2 linked regions of the Phenylobacterium montanum genome follow. The protein of the gene in region 1 interacts with the protein of each later gene in a pairwise test. Links are inferred from orthologs where the notes say so. Each region holds a gene or a part of one and is shown on either strand. Other genes may lie near its edges.

Region 1 (8,156 bases):
TCTCGATTCCCGCCCCGGACCCCAGATGCCGGTGATCCTGATCAGCGGCGTGCCCGAGACCCGCCTGCCGGCCGATCTGCGCTACGACGCCTATGTGGGCAAGCCGATCGACCACGCGGCCCTGACCCGGGCGATCGACGCGCTGACTCAACCCGACTGATCAGGCGAAGGTCAGCCCGGTCGCTTTGGACAGATCCGCCAGCAGCTGGTCCTCGTCCCCGACCTTGATCGCGGCCATGCCCAGCTGGGCCGCCGGCTTGCAGTTGATCCCCAGGTCGTCGAGATAGACGCAGGCCTCCGGCGCGACCTCCAGCAGCTCGCACATCATCTGGTAGATGCGCGGGTCGGGCTTGCGGATGCCGGTCTTCGAGCTTTCGATCACCGCATCGAACAGCAGCATGATCTCGGCCACCTGGGCGGCCTTGTCGTGGGTTGCGGCCATGCCCGTCCCGTGGCCGGCCCCCTGCACGTTGTTGGTGATGCAGCCGACCTTGAAGCGGGCCTTGCAGGCCTTCAGCGCCTCGACCACCCGCGGGCGCACGTCGCCGGAAAGCAGCGGCAGGACCTCGGATCCCCGCAGGTCGAAGCCCAGGGCCTTGGCTTCGGCGGCAAAGGTCTCATCGAAGCCCTTGGCGTCGATCTCCGAGCGCTCGAACAGGGCCCAGGCGTTGTCATGCGGGTTGGTGGCGTTGATGGTGCGGATCAGGTCCTTGGGCAGCCCCCGCGCGGCCTCGTAGCGGTTGAACGCCTCGAAGGGCGAGGTGGTGAACACCCCACCGAAATCCCAGATCACCGCCTCGATCGCCATCGCCGCCCGTCCTTGTTCGCAACGGATCGAGACCTAGACCATTTTCCCAGAAAGGGGAGCACCGCCCGCGAAGAAATGCGCTTGGCGGGGCTCTTGCCGGCCCGAAGACCAAAGGTCCCGGAACGGGACAGGGAGGACCCGGCCATGCGCGCACAGAACCACTTCCTGGCCACCCACGCCGAAATCCTGGCCGCCATCGTCGCCCTGGCGGTGTTCATCGTCGCGGCGGGCGTGAGCCTGATCGGCTGACCTCACCCCATCGCATTCAGCCCGACCGAGATCAGGCCGAGGATGAGGACCAGGAAGCCGGCGGCGGAGCCCAGGAACAGCAGGGTCATGCGGATCAGGGTTCCGATCGCGCTCGACCCATAGGTCCCGCGCATGTGGCGGAATAGATGGACCGGGGCCAGCACCAGCAACAGGTTGGCGAGGCCGCCCGTGACTGGGTCCAGCAGGATCACCGCCGTCAAGAGCAGTCCCATGGCCGAAAGCGAGTGCAGTGAAAAGATCGCGTGGTCGAACACGTAGAAGCGCCGCTGGAACACGAAGATCAGGCTGAGCAGCAGGGTCGACATCGGCATCAGCAGGAAGGCGAAGCGCTCGCTCCACTGCTCGATGACGCCGAAGAAGCGTTCCGGGTCGTCGATGGCCGCTTTGATGCGGGCCTCCAGCCAGGCGGCGCCCGGCGACTTGGCGGGGTTCTTGGCCGCGGCGTCGATCTGGGCCAGGCCCTGCTTGATGTCGGTGCGGTCCTGGTCGGAGACGTCGGGGCTGTTCAGGACGATCCCCACGTCCGGGCGCTTGGCGGGGCGCGCAATGTGTTTGGGCGTGTCGATTGAGCCGGCCAGGAACACGAACAGCAGCATGACCAGGAACAGCCGCAGCGGCGGGATCTGCGGCGCGCGGTGGCCGTTCAGATAGTCGCGGGTCAGTTGGCCCGGTTTCAGGATCAGGGTCGGCAGGGTGCGCCAAAGGCGGCCGTCGAAATGGAACAGGCCCTCGAACACCTCGCCCACCAGATGGGTGACCGAGCGGTGGAAGTCCTCGCCCAGCTGGCCGCAGGCGTGACACCAGGGCCCCTGCAGCGGGGTCTCGCAATTGGCGCAGGGCGAGCCGATCGGCGCGGTGTGAGCCTTCCTGCGCAGGAACCGCGCCCATCCGCCGGCCGATGCGGCCGCCACGGTCTCCAGTTCCTGGGTCACGCGCTGCTCCCCGCCCTAATCACCCGCCCCGACTTATAGCCGAGGCGAGTGGAGGGCCAAGCTCAGGCGCTCACTCCGCCATGAAGCGGTAGCCGACCCCCGGCTCGGTGACGATGATCTTCGGCGCGGCGGGGTCGGCCTCCAGCTTCTGGCGCAGATGGCCTACGAAGACGCGCAAGTACTGCACGTCCTCCACATTGGCCGGCCCCCAGACCGCGGTCAGCAGCTGGCGGTGGGTCAAGACCTTGCCGCCGCCCTCGGCGAGGCGCGCCAGGACGTCATATTCCCGCGGCGACAGGCGCACCGGCTCGCCGCCGCGGCTCACCAGACGCTTGACCAGGTCGATCTCGACGTCGCCGGCGTGGATCACCGGCTGCGAGCCCGCCTGCTTCAGCTTGTGCCGCATCGCCACCCGAAGCCGCGCCAGAAGCTCGCCCACATGGAAGGGCTTTTGCACATAGTCGTCGGCGCCCTGATCCAGGGCCTCGATCTTCTCCATCTCCATGTCCCGCGCCGACAGGATCAGGATCGGCCCCTCGTAGAAGGCCCGCGCCCGCACCAGGGCCTGCTTGCCGTCCATATCCGGCAGGCCGAGGTCCAGGATCACCGCGTCCGGCGGGCGGTTGGCGATGGCGGCCAGCCCCTCGGCGCCGGTCTCGGCCCGGATTGGCTCATAGCCGGCGGCGTCCAGCGCCGGCCCCAGGAAGCGGTGCAGCTGGGGCTCGTCGTCGATGACCAGGATGCGGGGGCGGTGGGCGGACATCACAAGAGCAGCCTGTGCGTCGCCACCGACTTGGGCAGGCTGATCAGGATCCGCGTTCCCCGCCCCTCGGCCAGCGGACTGACCGCGGCGATGCGGCCGCCCATGGCTTCGGTGAAGCCCTTGGCGATGGAGAGGCCGAGGCCCGCGCCCTTGGAGCGCACCGCGCGCGGGACCCGGTCGGAGGGCTCCTCCACCCGGCGAAACTTTTCGAAGATGCGCTCGACCTCGGCCTGGGGGATGCCGGGGCCCTCGTCATCGATGGCGATCACCACATTGGCCCGGTCCTCATAGGCCGCGACATCGATCCCCGAGCCGTCCGGGCCATAGGCGATGGCGTTCTCCAGGATATTGACGATGGCCTGCTCCAGAAGGCCGGGATCGCATTCCACCGAGGTCAGGGCCGCGGGAAAATCGCGGGTGAGCTTGCGCGTCTCCAGCCGTCGATCGACGCGTTTGATGGCGGCGCTCAGCACTTCGCGCACGTCGACCAGCTCGGAACGAGTCTTCAGCGCTCCGCCCTCCAGCCGGGTCATGTCCAGGAGATCGCCCACATAGCGGTTCAGCCGCTCGGCCTCCTCGCGGATGCTGAGCAAGAGGTCGGCGCGCACCTCGGGCTTCAGCGACTTGCCGTAGTCGATCAGGGTGGTGGCCGAGCCCATCACCGTGGCCAGCGGCGTGCGCAGGTCGTGGCTGATGGAATTCAGCAGCGCCGCGCGCAGCTTGTCCGAACGGCGCAGGGCTGCGTTCTCCACCGTGGCGGCGGCCAGCTCGGCCCGCTCGATGGCCACGGCCCCCTGGTCCAGCATGGCCTCGACCATCCGTTCCTGGTCGGCCCCGCGGCTTTCGTGCACCTCCACCCCGGCCACCCCGGCCCGGCCGCGCACCCCCACCAGCGGCCAGAAGGTCCAGCCGACCTGCGGCAGGGTGCCAGTGCCGGCGCCGGCCGCCTCGCCCTTCTCCCAGGCCCAGCGCGCGGCGGCCATGGCCCCCGCGTTCAGGGTGACGATCCCCGGCGCGCCGGCGGCTGGGACCAACTCCTCGTCGTTGGGCAGGAGGACCAGGGTCCGCCCGCCGGCGGCGGCCGAGGCCTGCTCGGCCAGGACCTGGGCGGCATCTTCCTGGGTGTTGGCGCCGGAGAGCCTGCGGCTCGCGGCCAGGAGCGCGGTCACCGCCGCCGCCCGCTGCGAGGACAGCCTGGCCTGGTCGCGGACCCGGCCGGTCAGCCAGCCGGTCACCGCCGCCACCGCCAGGAAGATGGCGAAGGTGAAGACGTCGGCCGCGTGGCCGATCTGCAGGGAGAAACGCGGCTCGAGGAAGAAGAAGTTGTAGGTCAGGATGGCCAGGGCCGAGGCCGCCACCGCCGCTCGCAGGCCGAAGACGAGGCCGGTGATCAGGATGCTGGCCAGGAAGATCATGGCCAGGTCGGCGCCCGTGGAATAGCGATCCAGGAAGAAGGCCAGGCCGTTAGCCACGACCACCATGCCCAGACCCCAGGCGTAGCCTGGCCAGTCGCGCAGCAGGCTGAAGCGCGGCGGCGGCGGGGTCGCCATGCGATTGTCCGTATCCGGAGCGCCCCCGCCGACGAAGTGCAGCGCCGCGCCGCCCGATCGTTGCAGCAGCGCCCGGGCCAGGGACCGGCCCGCCACGATGCGCCACAGCTTGTCGGGCGACTTGCCCATGACGATCTGGGTGATGTTGTTGCGCCGGGCATAGGCCAGCACGGTCTCCGGCAGGTCGTCGCCGGTCAGCACCACGCTGGCGGCGCCCAGCTGTTCCGCCAGCTTCAGCGCCTCGGCCACCCGCCGACCCGTCGCCGGATCGCGCGAGGGGCGGTTGGGTCGCTCGACGTGGGCCACGGTCCAGCGGGCGTCCTGCATCAGGTCGGCCAGCCGCCGCCCGGCCCGCACCAGCGCGCTGGCGGTGGGATCGCCTGCGATCAGCACCAGGATCCGCTCCCCCGCCGCCCAGGGGCCTTCAATGCCGCCCCGGCGCATGGCCTGGGTCAGCTGGTCGTCTATGGTCTGGGCCGCGCGCCGCAGGGCCATTTCGCGCAGGGCGGTCAGGTTCTCGGGCTTGAAAAAGTTGACGGCCGCGGTCTGGGCCGTCTCGCCCATATAGACCTTGCCGGCCTTGAGCCGCTCACGCAGCTCCTCAGGCGTCAGGTCGACCACCTCGATCTCGTCGGCGGCCGACAGCACCGAATCCGGCACCGTCTCGCGGACCCGCACCCCGGTGATCTTCCAGACCACGTCGACGAGGCTTTCGAGGTGCTGGACGTTCAGCGTGGTCCAGACGTCAATGCCGGCGTCCAGCAGCTCCTCCACGTCGTGCCACCGCTTGGGATGGCGCGAGCCGGGGGCGTTGGAATGGGCGAACTCGTCGACCAGGAGCAGCTTGGGGCGCCGCTTCAGCGCCCCGTCGATGTCGAACTCCATCAGCTGGCGGCCGCGATATTCGATCGGGATCCGCGGCATCACCTCCAGCCCCTCGGTCAGGGCCTCGGTATCTTTGCGGCCGTGGGTCTCGACTACGCCCACGGCCACGTCGACGCCCTCGGCCAGGCGCCGCTTACCAGAGGTGAGCATCTCATAGGTCTTGCCCACCCCGGGCGCCATGCCGAGATAGACCTTGAGCCGGCCGCGCCCCTGCCGCTTGGCCTCGGCCAAGAGGGCGTCGGGATCGGGGCGGGCAGGCTCGTCCAGGGGCATCAAGTTTTAGCGTGTAGCACCGGAACGTGGGCGTCGAGAGCCCTGTTGACGGCCAGCACATTCACGCGCGCCTGGCCGATGAAGCCGAGGAACGGCTGCTGCGTGGCGCCGACGATGGCGGCCTGCACTTCCGACTCGCTGGCGCCGCGGGCCTTGGCGATGCGCGGAACCTGGAAGCGGGCGTATTCCGGCGAGATATCCGGATCGAGACCGCTGGCCGAGGTGGTCACCGCATCGATCGGCACCGCCATGTTCGGGTTTTCCTTGCGCAGGGTGGCGGTGTCGGCCTTGATCCGGTCGATCAGCTTCTGATCCATCGGGCCGAGATTGGTGCCGCCCGAGTTCATCGGGTCGTAGCCGTTGCCGGCCGCCGAAGGGCGCGGGTGCAGGTATTCGGGCTTGGCGAAGCCCTGGGCGATCAGTTCGGAGCCGATCACCTTGCCGCTGGCGTCTCTGACCAGGCTGCCGCCGGCCTGGTGCGGTAAGGCGACGGTGGCGATCCCGGTCATGGCCAGGGGATAGGCGAGGCCGAGAACCAGCGTGAACAGGACCACCGTCATCACGGCGGCGCGGAGTTGGGAAAGCATGAGCTTGCTCCTCAGGCCAGGTGCAGGGTGGTGACGATCAGGTCGACGACCTTGATGCCGACGAACGGCGCGACGATGCCGCCGACACCGTAGATCATCAGGTTGCGCGTCAAGAGCTTCGCGGCCCCGATCGCCCGGTACCTGACCCCTTTCAGGGCCAGCGGGATCAGCATGACGATGATCAGGGCGTTGAAGATCACCGCCGACAGGATCGCGCTGTGCGGATTGCCGAGGCGCATGACGTTGAGCACGCCCAGGGCCGGCAAGGCGACCACGAACATCGCCGGGATGATGGCGAAATACTTGGCCACGTCGTTGGCGATGGAGAAGGTGGTCAGGGCGCCGCGGGTGATCAGCATCTGTTTGCCCACCTCGACGATCTCGATCAGCTTGGTGGGGTCGCTGTCCAGGTCGACCATGTTGCCGGCCTCGCGGGCGGCCTGGGTGCCGGTCTGCATGGCCACGCCGACATCGGCCTGGGCGAGCGCGGGCGCGTCGTTGGAGCCGTCGCCGCACATGGCCACCAGGCGGCCCTTGGCCTGCTCCTCGCGGATCAGCCGCAGCTTGTCCTCCGGCGTGGCCTCGGCCAGGAAATCGTCGACCCCGGCCTCAGAGGCGATGGTGGCGGCGGTGATCGGGTTGTCGCCGGTGATCATCACCGTGCGAAGGCCCATGCGGCGCAGGTCGGCGAAGCGCTCCTTGACCCCCGGCTTGACCACGTCCTTCAGGTGGATGACCCCCATCAGCCTGCCGTTCTCGCTCACCGCCAACGGCGTGCCGCCGGAGCGGGCGATGCGGTCCACCGCGGCGACTACGTCGGCCGGAATCTGGGCCCGTTCGAGGCCGGCAAGCTTGTAGACGGCGTCCACCGCCCCCTTGCGCCAACTCATGGTCGAAGTGTCGAGGCCGGAGACGCGGGTCTGGGCGCTAAAGGCGATCGCGGTCGCCCCCTGAGGCACGTCCAGCACAAGGTTGTGCTTCTCGCGCGCCATCTCCAGGATCGATCGGCCTTCCGGCGTTTCGTCGGCCAGCGAGGCCATCAGGGCCGCGGTCAGGGCCGCCTGGGGCGTGACGCCGGGGGCCGGGATCACTTCGGTGGCCATGCGGTTGCCGAAGGTGATGGTGCCGGTCTTGTCCAGGAGCAGGGTGTCGACGTCCCCCGCCGCCTCGACCGCGCGGCCGGAGGTGGCCAGCACGTTGACCTTCAAGAGACGGTCCATGCCGGCGATGCCGACCGCGGAAAGCAGCCCGCCGATGGTGGTCGGGATCAGGCAGATGAAGAGGGCGCCCAGGATCAGCGGGTCCAGGGTCACGCCGGAATATTTGCCGAGGCCCAGGAGGGTCACCACCGCGATCATGAACACCAGGGTCAGGCCGGCCAGCAGTACGGCGAGCGCGATCTCGTTCGGGGTCTTGCGGCGGTTGGCGCCCTCGACCATGGCGATCATGCGGTCGAGGAAGCTGTCACCCTGGCCGGCGGTGACGCGGACCTTGATCCAGTCCGAGACCACCGTGGTGCCGCCGGTGACCGCCGAGCGGTCGCCGCCGCTTTCGCGGATGACTGGCGCGGATTCCCCGGTGATGGCCGACTCGTTGACCGAGGCCACCCCTTCGATGATCTCGCCGTCGGCGGGGATCACGTCGCCGGCCTCGACCAGCACCACGTCGCCGACCCCCAGCTTGTGCGAGGGCGTGGGGATGGTGGTCCCGGTATTGGGGTCGACGATCAGCTTGGCGTTGGTGGTCACCCGGGCGGCGCGCAGGCTGTCGGCCGCCGCCTTGCCGCGCCCTTCGGCGACGCTTTCGGCGAGGTTGGCGAACAGCACCGTGGCCCACAGCCAGATCGCCATCTGCAGAGCGAAGGCGGGCGAGGTGTGGCGGACGAAGGCGTCGACCGCCGAGGCCGAGGCCAGGAAGGCCACGACCTCGGTGGCGAGGATGACCGGGTTGCCGGTCAGCTTGCGCGGGTCGAGTTTGACGAAGGCGTCGAGTGCGGCGCGCCGGAGAATGGCGCCCTGCGAGCCCGAGGCGGCGATGGCGGAAGTCATCTAGATCACCGTTCTTTCGTGATGCGGCGTCAGTGCGTGG
Region 2 (4,971 bases), 790 kb from region 1 along the record:
TGGCGCGATCCGGACGGCGGGCGGCGGCCTCATCCAGCCGCGCCTGCAACACGGCCATGGGTGGGCGGGTCATGAGCACGGTCACCTCCCGGCCGCCGAGCATGCCCTGTCGCCACAGGAAAGGCAGGTAGGATTGAGCGACGGTCAACCGTGCCATGTCGTAGGTCAGGCTGCGCGCCAGGCGCCCGGCGATGCGTCGGGCGCCATCCAGTTCCGCAGCCCTGCGTTGGGCGCCGTTCGCGGCGCGACGGAGCACCAGCGAGCGCAAGGCGGTTTCCAGGTTGGCGTCAGCGGCCACACCGAAGCCCTCCGCCGGCCAGGCGTAGCGCCCGGTGCTGCTGTTGAACAGGCGAGCCAGGAGGTCGCCATCGCTCTTGGCCTGGGCGACATGTGCGGTGAATTCGGGCCAGGCCTCGTCGACCAGAAAGGCGCTGCGCCCGACAAGCTGCGTACGGCGCCCCTCATGACGGAAGCAGGCGGTTTCGCCGCACGCGCCGCAACCGCGCGCGATCAGGCCTTCGTTTCCTGCCCCAAGGGGCGCGCGCCGCCCGACTACCTTCGCTGCGATCCCAGTCCGCCCAGCGAGGCCGACGATGAGCTCGCCCCGGTCCAGGCGCGCCGTCAGTTTCAGGTCATGCGGCGCGGCGAAGCGCAGGTCGACATAGTTCCAGGCCACCGTGGCGTCCCGCCCCTCGGCCGCCGTCGATCCCGGCACGATGCGGGAATGGGCGTGGCGCTCGACGATCTCGCAGCCGGCCCGCAGGGCGACGTCGTAGAGGGCGTTGGACAGCTGGCACAGGCCGCCGCCGACGACCGGGACCAGGCAGCCCTGCTGCAGCATCCGCCCGCGCGCAAAGCCGCGCCAGGAAACCGGCGGTCCGATATGACGCCAGAAGCTGAACACCTGCCCGGCTGACAGGCACAGGCCGTCGAGCGCGCGGCAGGCGACCCGCAAGTTCTGCACCTTGCCCAGTTGGTAGTCGTATTCCGCCGCCCCCTCGTCCGACCACAGCGCCGTGCGCGACTCGGCGATCGACTGGAGATCAGCGCCGGCGCTATCAGACTTCAGCCGCGGCGGCGGGGCGGCGGCATCGGTACAGCGCCCGGCGAAGGCGCAGGCCCACTACCTTCGTGGCGAAAATGGCGGTTGAAAGACGGTCAGGCCGAACGACGGACGCCGGCCCGGGCCGCTGATCGATTGGCGCAACATCCGCCATGCACCCCTCCCAGCAGAGCCGATCATAGGTTGCAGGCGCGGCCTGTCTAGTCAGGCGGCCGAAGGGCTCGCGGGCTGGGCCAGGAGGGCGTAGACGGCGTCGGCGCCGTGGGCCTGGCGCAGTTGTTCGCGCAAGTCGGCGCGGCGCAGCAGGCGGGCGACGCGGGCCAGGGCCTGCAGATGCTCCGAGCCGGCGGCCTCCGGGGCCAGAAGCGCGAAGATCAGGTCGACCGGCTGGTCGTCGACGGCGTCGAAATCGACCGGGGTCTCCAGCCGAACGAACACCCCGCGCATCTTGTCCAGGGTCTTCAGCCGAGCGTGCGGCACCGCGACGCCCGAGCCGACGCCGGTCGAGCCCACGACCTCGCGCGCCATCAGGGCGTCGAGCACTTCGCCCGCATCGAGGTCGAACCGGCGCGCAGCCAATTCCGCCACCAGGGACAGGGCCTGGCGTTTCGAGGACGCGCTGACCTTGGGCGTGATCGCCCGGCGGTCAAGCAAGCTTTCGATGTTCATGAACGCGACGCCTGAATCCTATAGCCCCTTCGACCGCCCGGCGCCTGGTCCCGCCCTTCAACGCGAAAGGCGGGCCCTGGGTTTCAGGGGGCCGCTTCGCCATTGAGGCTGGCTGTACGCTCCGGATCGATCCACCCGATATTCCCGTCGGGCCGGCGATATACCACTGACAGCCCCCCGTGGGCGGCGTTTCTAAACACGATTGTTTGAGATTCAGTCAAGTCCAGCTGCATCACCGCCATAGAGACGGTCAGGGTGCGCAGCGGGGCCAGGGTCTCGGCGATGACCATGGCCGAGGGCGGGGCGTGGCCGTCCGATTCGGCCCAGTCCTCATCGACATCGGTCTCGTCCGGCGACTTCAGCACATAGAGGGCCGCCGTCTCGGCCGCCTTGGCGCTGGCGGCGGTGGAATGGCTCTTGAGCTTGTTCTTGTAGCGGCGGATGCGCGTCTCGATCTTGTGCAGGCAGGCGTCGAAGGCGCTGTGCGCGTCCCCGCCCAGCGCATGGCTCTGCAACTGCTGGCCAGAGGCCAGGGTCACGCTGCAGTCCACACGGAAACTGAATCCCTCCTTGCTCACGACGACATCGGCGTCACCGCCGCGGTCGAAGTATTTGCCGATGCTTGCGAGGATTTCGTCGGCGACCCGCGTCCGCAGGGCCTCACCGACGGCGACATGTTTGCCGGAGACTTGGACTTGCATGGGGCCAGTGCAGACCCGTCCGGCGGCGGAGTCAAGCGCCGTTGGACAGGTGAACTAACGTCAGTTCAGCACGCTTCCTTGAGCACCCGCCGGCGCTCGACGGAGGAGGGAATCCGCATCGCCTCGCGGTACTTGGCGACCGTCCGGCGGGCCACGTCGACGCCGGCCGAATTGAGGATCTCGACGATGCGATCGTCGGACAGCACCCCTTCCGGGTCGCGCTCGCCGTCGATCAGCTGCTTGATGCGGTGACGCACGCTCTCGGCCGAGTGGTCGGCGCCGCCGTTGGAGGCCGAGATGGCGGCAGTGAAGAAGAACTTCATCTCGAACACCCCGCGCGGGGTGGCCAGGTACTTGTTCGAGGTCACCCGGCTGACGGTGGATTCGTGCATGCCGATGGCTTCGGCCACGGTCTTCAGATTCAGGGGGCGAAGGTGCTCGACGCCGAAGGCCAAGAAGCCGTCCTGCTGGCGCACGATCTCGCTGGCCACCTTCAGGATGGTCCTGGCCCGCTGGTCCAGGCTGCGCACCAGCCAGTTGGCCGAGGCCAGGCAGTCGGCGACGAAGGTCTTGTCCGCCTCGCCCCGGGCGCCGGCCGAGACACGGGCGTGATAGCGCTGGTCGACCAGCAGGCGCGGCAAAGCGTCACTGTTCAGCTCCACCAGCCACAAGCCGCCCGGCCCCTCGCGGACCATGGCGTCGGGGATCACCGGGGCGCTGGGCTCGCCGCCGAAGGCTGCGCCAGGCTTGGGCGTCAGGCCGCGGACCTCGGCGATCATGTCCTTCAGGTCGTCGGCGTCGACGCCGCAGACCTTGCGCAGGGCCGGCAAGTCCCGCTTGGCCAACAGGTCCAGGTTTTCGATCAGGGCGGCCATGGCCGGGTCGAAGCGGTTCTGCTCCTTCAGCTGCAGGGTCAGGCACTCGCGCACGTCGCGGGCGAACACCCCGGTGGGCTCGAAGCCCTGCAGGCGGGCCAGCACGGCCTCGACCAGCTCCAGGCCGCAGCCCAGGCGCTCGGCCACATCGTCCAGGTCGGCGCGCAGGTAGCCGGCCTCGTCCACCCCGTCGATCAGGACCTGGGCTATGGCGCGCTCGGTGGTGGAGAAGCCGGCCAGGGAGGCCTGTTTCTCCAGGTGCTCGGCCAGGGTGTCGGCGCTCTGCAACGCGCCTTCCAGGCCGTTGTCGTCGCGGTCGAACGAGCCGCCCTTGTTGGCGCCGGACCAGTCGATCGCCCCGCCGGTCTGGTAGCCGTCGCCCGCGGCCTCCGAGGCCTCGGCTACGGGCCGGTCTCCGCAATCGCGCTCGCCCGGGCTGGCCTCGTAGCTATCGGCGGAGGCGGCGTCCATGTCGGCGGCGCCACGCTCGGTGGTCATGCGGTCCAGGGCGACCTCGCCGGTCTCGGCCTGGCGCTCTGGCGCTTCGGTTTCGCCGCCGTGCTCGCCCTCGTCGCGTTGCAGCAGCGGATTGCGCTCGAGTTCGCCCTCGACATAGGCCTCCAGCTCGACGCTCGACAGCTGCAACAGCTTGATGGCCTGTTGCAGTTGCGGCGTGATGACAAGGCCTTGGCCCTGCCGGATCTCCAAGCGTGGACTGAGCGACACCAAACGCCCCCTGGCGTGAATCTTGCCTGGGAAGCTTAGGGAATCGGTCCCACTGATTAGTTAACACCGGCGGAGATTGGTTCTCCGCCCTGGCGCTTGGCTCAGCCGAAGCTGTCGCCCAGATAGACGCGCCGCACTTCCGGATCGCTCAGGATCGCCTCGGGCGGGCCTTCGAACAGCACCCGGCCGGCGTGGATGATCGAGGCCCGGTCGATGATCTCCAGGGTCTCGCGCACATTGTGGTCGGTGATCAGGATGCCGATGCCGCGGTTCTTCAGATAGGCGATCACCTCGCGGATGTCCGAGATGGCCAGGGGGTCGATGCCGGCGAAGGGCTCGTCCAGCAGCATGAAGTCGGGCTCGCTGGCCAGGGCGCGGGCGATCTCGACGCGTCGCCGCTCGCCGCCCGACAGCGACACCGCCGGCGAAGCGCGCAGGTGCGAGATGCGCAGTTCCTCCAGGAGCTCGGTCACCAGCGCCTTGGCCTTGCGACGGTCCGGCTCGCGCATCTCGGCCACGGCCATCACGTTCTGTTCGACGCTCATGCCGCGGAAGATCGAGGCCTCCTGCGGCAGATAGCCCACCCCCATGCGCGCTCGCTGGTACATGGGCTGGCCGGTGATGTCGTCGCCGTCGAGCCAGATCTGGCCATAGTCGACCGCGATCAGCCCGGTGATCATGTAGAAGCAGGTGGTCTTGCCGGCGCCGTTGGGGCCTAGAAGGCCCGCCACCTCCCCGCGGCGTAGGCGCAGGGAGACCTGATCGACCACCTTGCGTCCGCGAAAGGCCTTGCCGATCGACTCGGCGTAGAGGCCGTCGCCGGGCTGCGGCGCCGCCTCGCTGGCGTTGGGCTGGCTCATGGGCGGCTCGCCGCTCAGCCGCCGTGCTTGCGCGGCGGCGGCGGGACGGGCGGAGCCAGGCCGCTCGGCGAGGTCCC

Evidence for each region. The genes of interacting proteins can lie anywhere in the genome.
Region 2: the proteins of KCG34_RS17960 (region 1) and ptsN interact in binary tests that used the Escherichia coli proteins (3 or more experiments, as listed by UniProt). The link is inferred for Phenylobacterium montanum from one-to-one orthologs.

The regions. Positions count from the first base shown.
Region 1 is NZ_CP073078.1:3,959,820-3,967,975, forward strand. Bases 2,573-5,881 are described here. They hold KCG34_RS17960 (DUF4118 domain-containing protein), read right to left. Parts: upstream 5,482-5,881; coding sequence 2,773-5,481; downstream 2,573-2,772. Other genes in these bases: KCG34_RS17955 (response regulator), read right to left, coding at 2,573-2,773; kdpC (potassium-transporting ATPase subunit KdpC), read right to left, coding at 5,481-5,881. Outside these bases: KCG34_RS17940 (response regulator transcription factor), read left to right, coding at 1-160; KCG34_RS17945 (HAD-IA family hydrolase), read right to left, coding at 161-808; KCG34_RS17950 (DUF3667 domain-containing protein), read right to left, coding at 1,060-2,010; more of KCG34_RS17955, read right to left, coding at 2,081-2,572; more of kdpC, read right to left, coding at 5,882-6,068; potassium-transporting ATPase subunit KdpB, read right to left, coding at 6,080-8,116; potassium-transporting ATPase subunit KdpA, read right to left, coding at 8,146-8,156. UniProt on the Escherichia coli protein: Member of the two-component regulatory system KdpD/KdpE involved in the regulation of the kdp operon. KdpD may function as a membrane-associated protein kinase that phosphorylates KdpE in response to environmental signals.
Region 2 is NZ_CP073078.1:3,170,990-3,175,960, reverse strand. The notes cover bases 1-2,998. They hold ptsN (PTS IIA-like nitrogen regulatory protein PtsN), read right to left. Parts: upstream 1,733-2,998; coding sequence 1,268-1,732; downstream 1-1,267. Other genes in these bases: rpoN (RNA polymerase factor sigma-54), read right to left, coding at 2,499-2,998; hpf (ribosome hibernation-promoting factor, HPF/YfiA family), read right to left, coding at 1,816-2,433; KCG34_RS14205 (VanW family protein), read right to left, coding at 1-955. Also shown: more of rpoN, read right to left, coding at 2,999-4,034; lptB (LPS export ABC transporter ATP-binding protein), read right to left, coding at 4,136-4,894; KCG34_RS14180 (LptA/OstA family protein), read right to left, coding at 4,909-4,971. UniProt on the Escherichia coli protein: Seems to have a role in regulating nitrogen assimilation.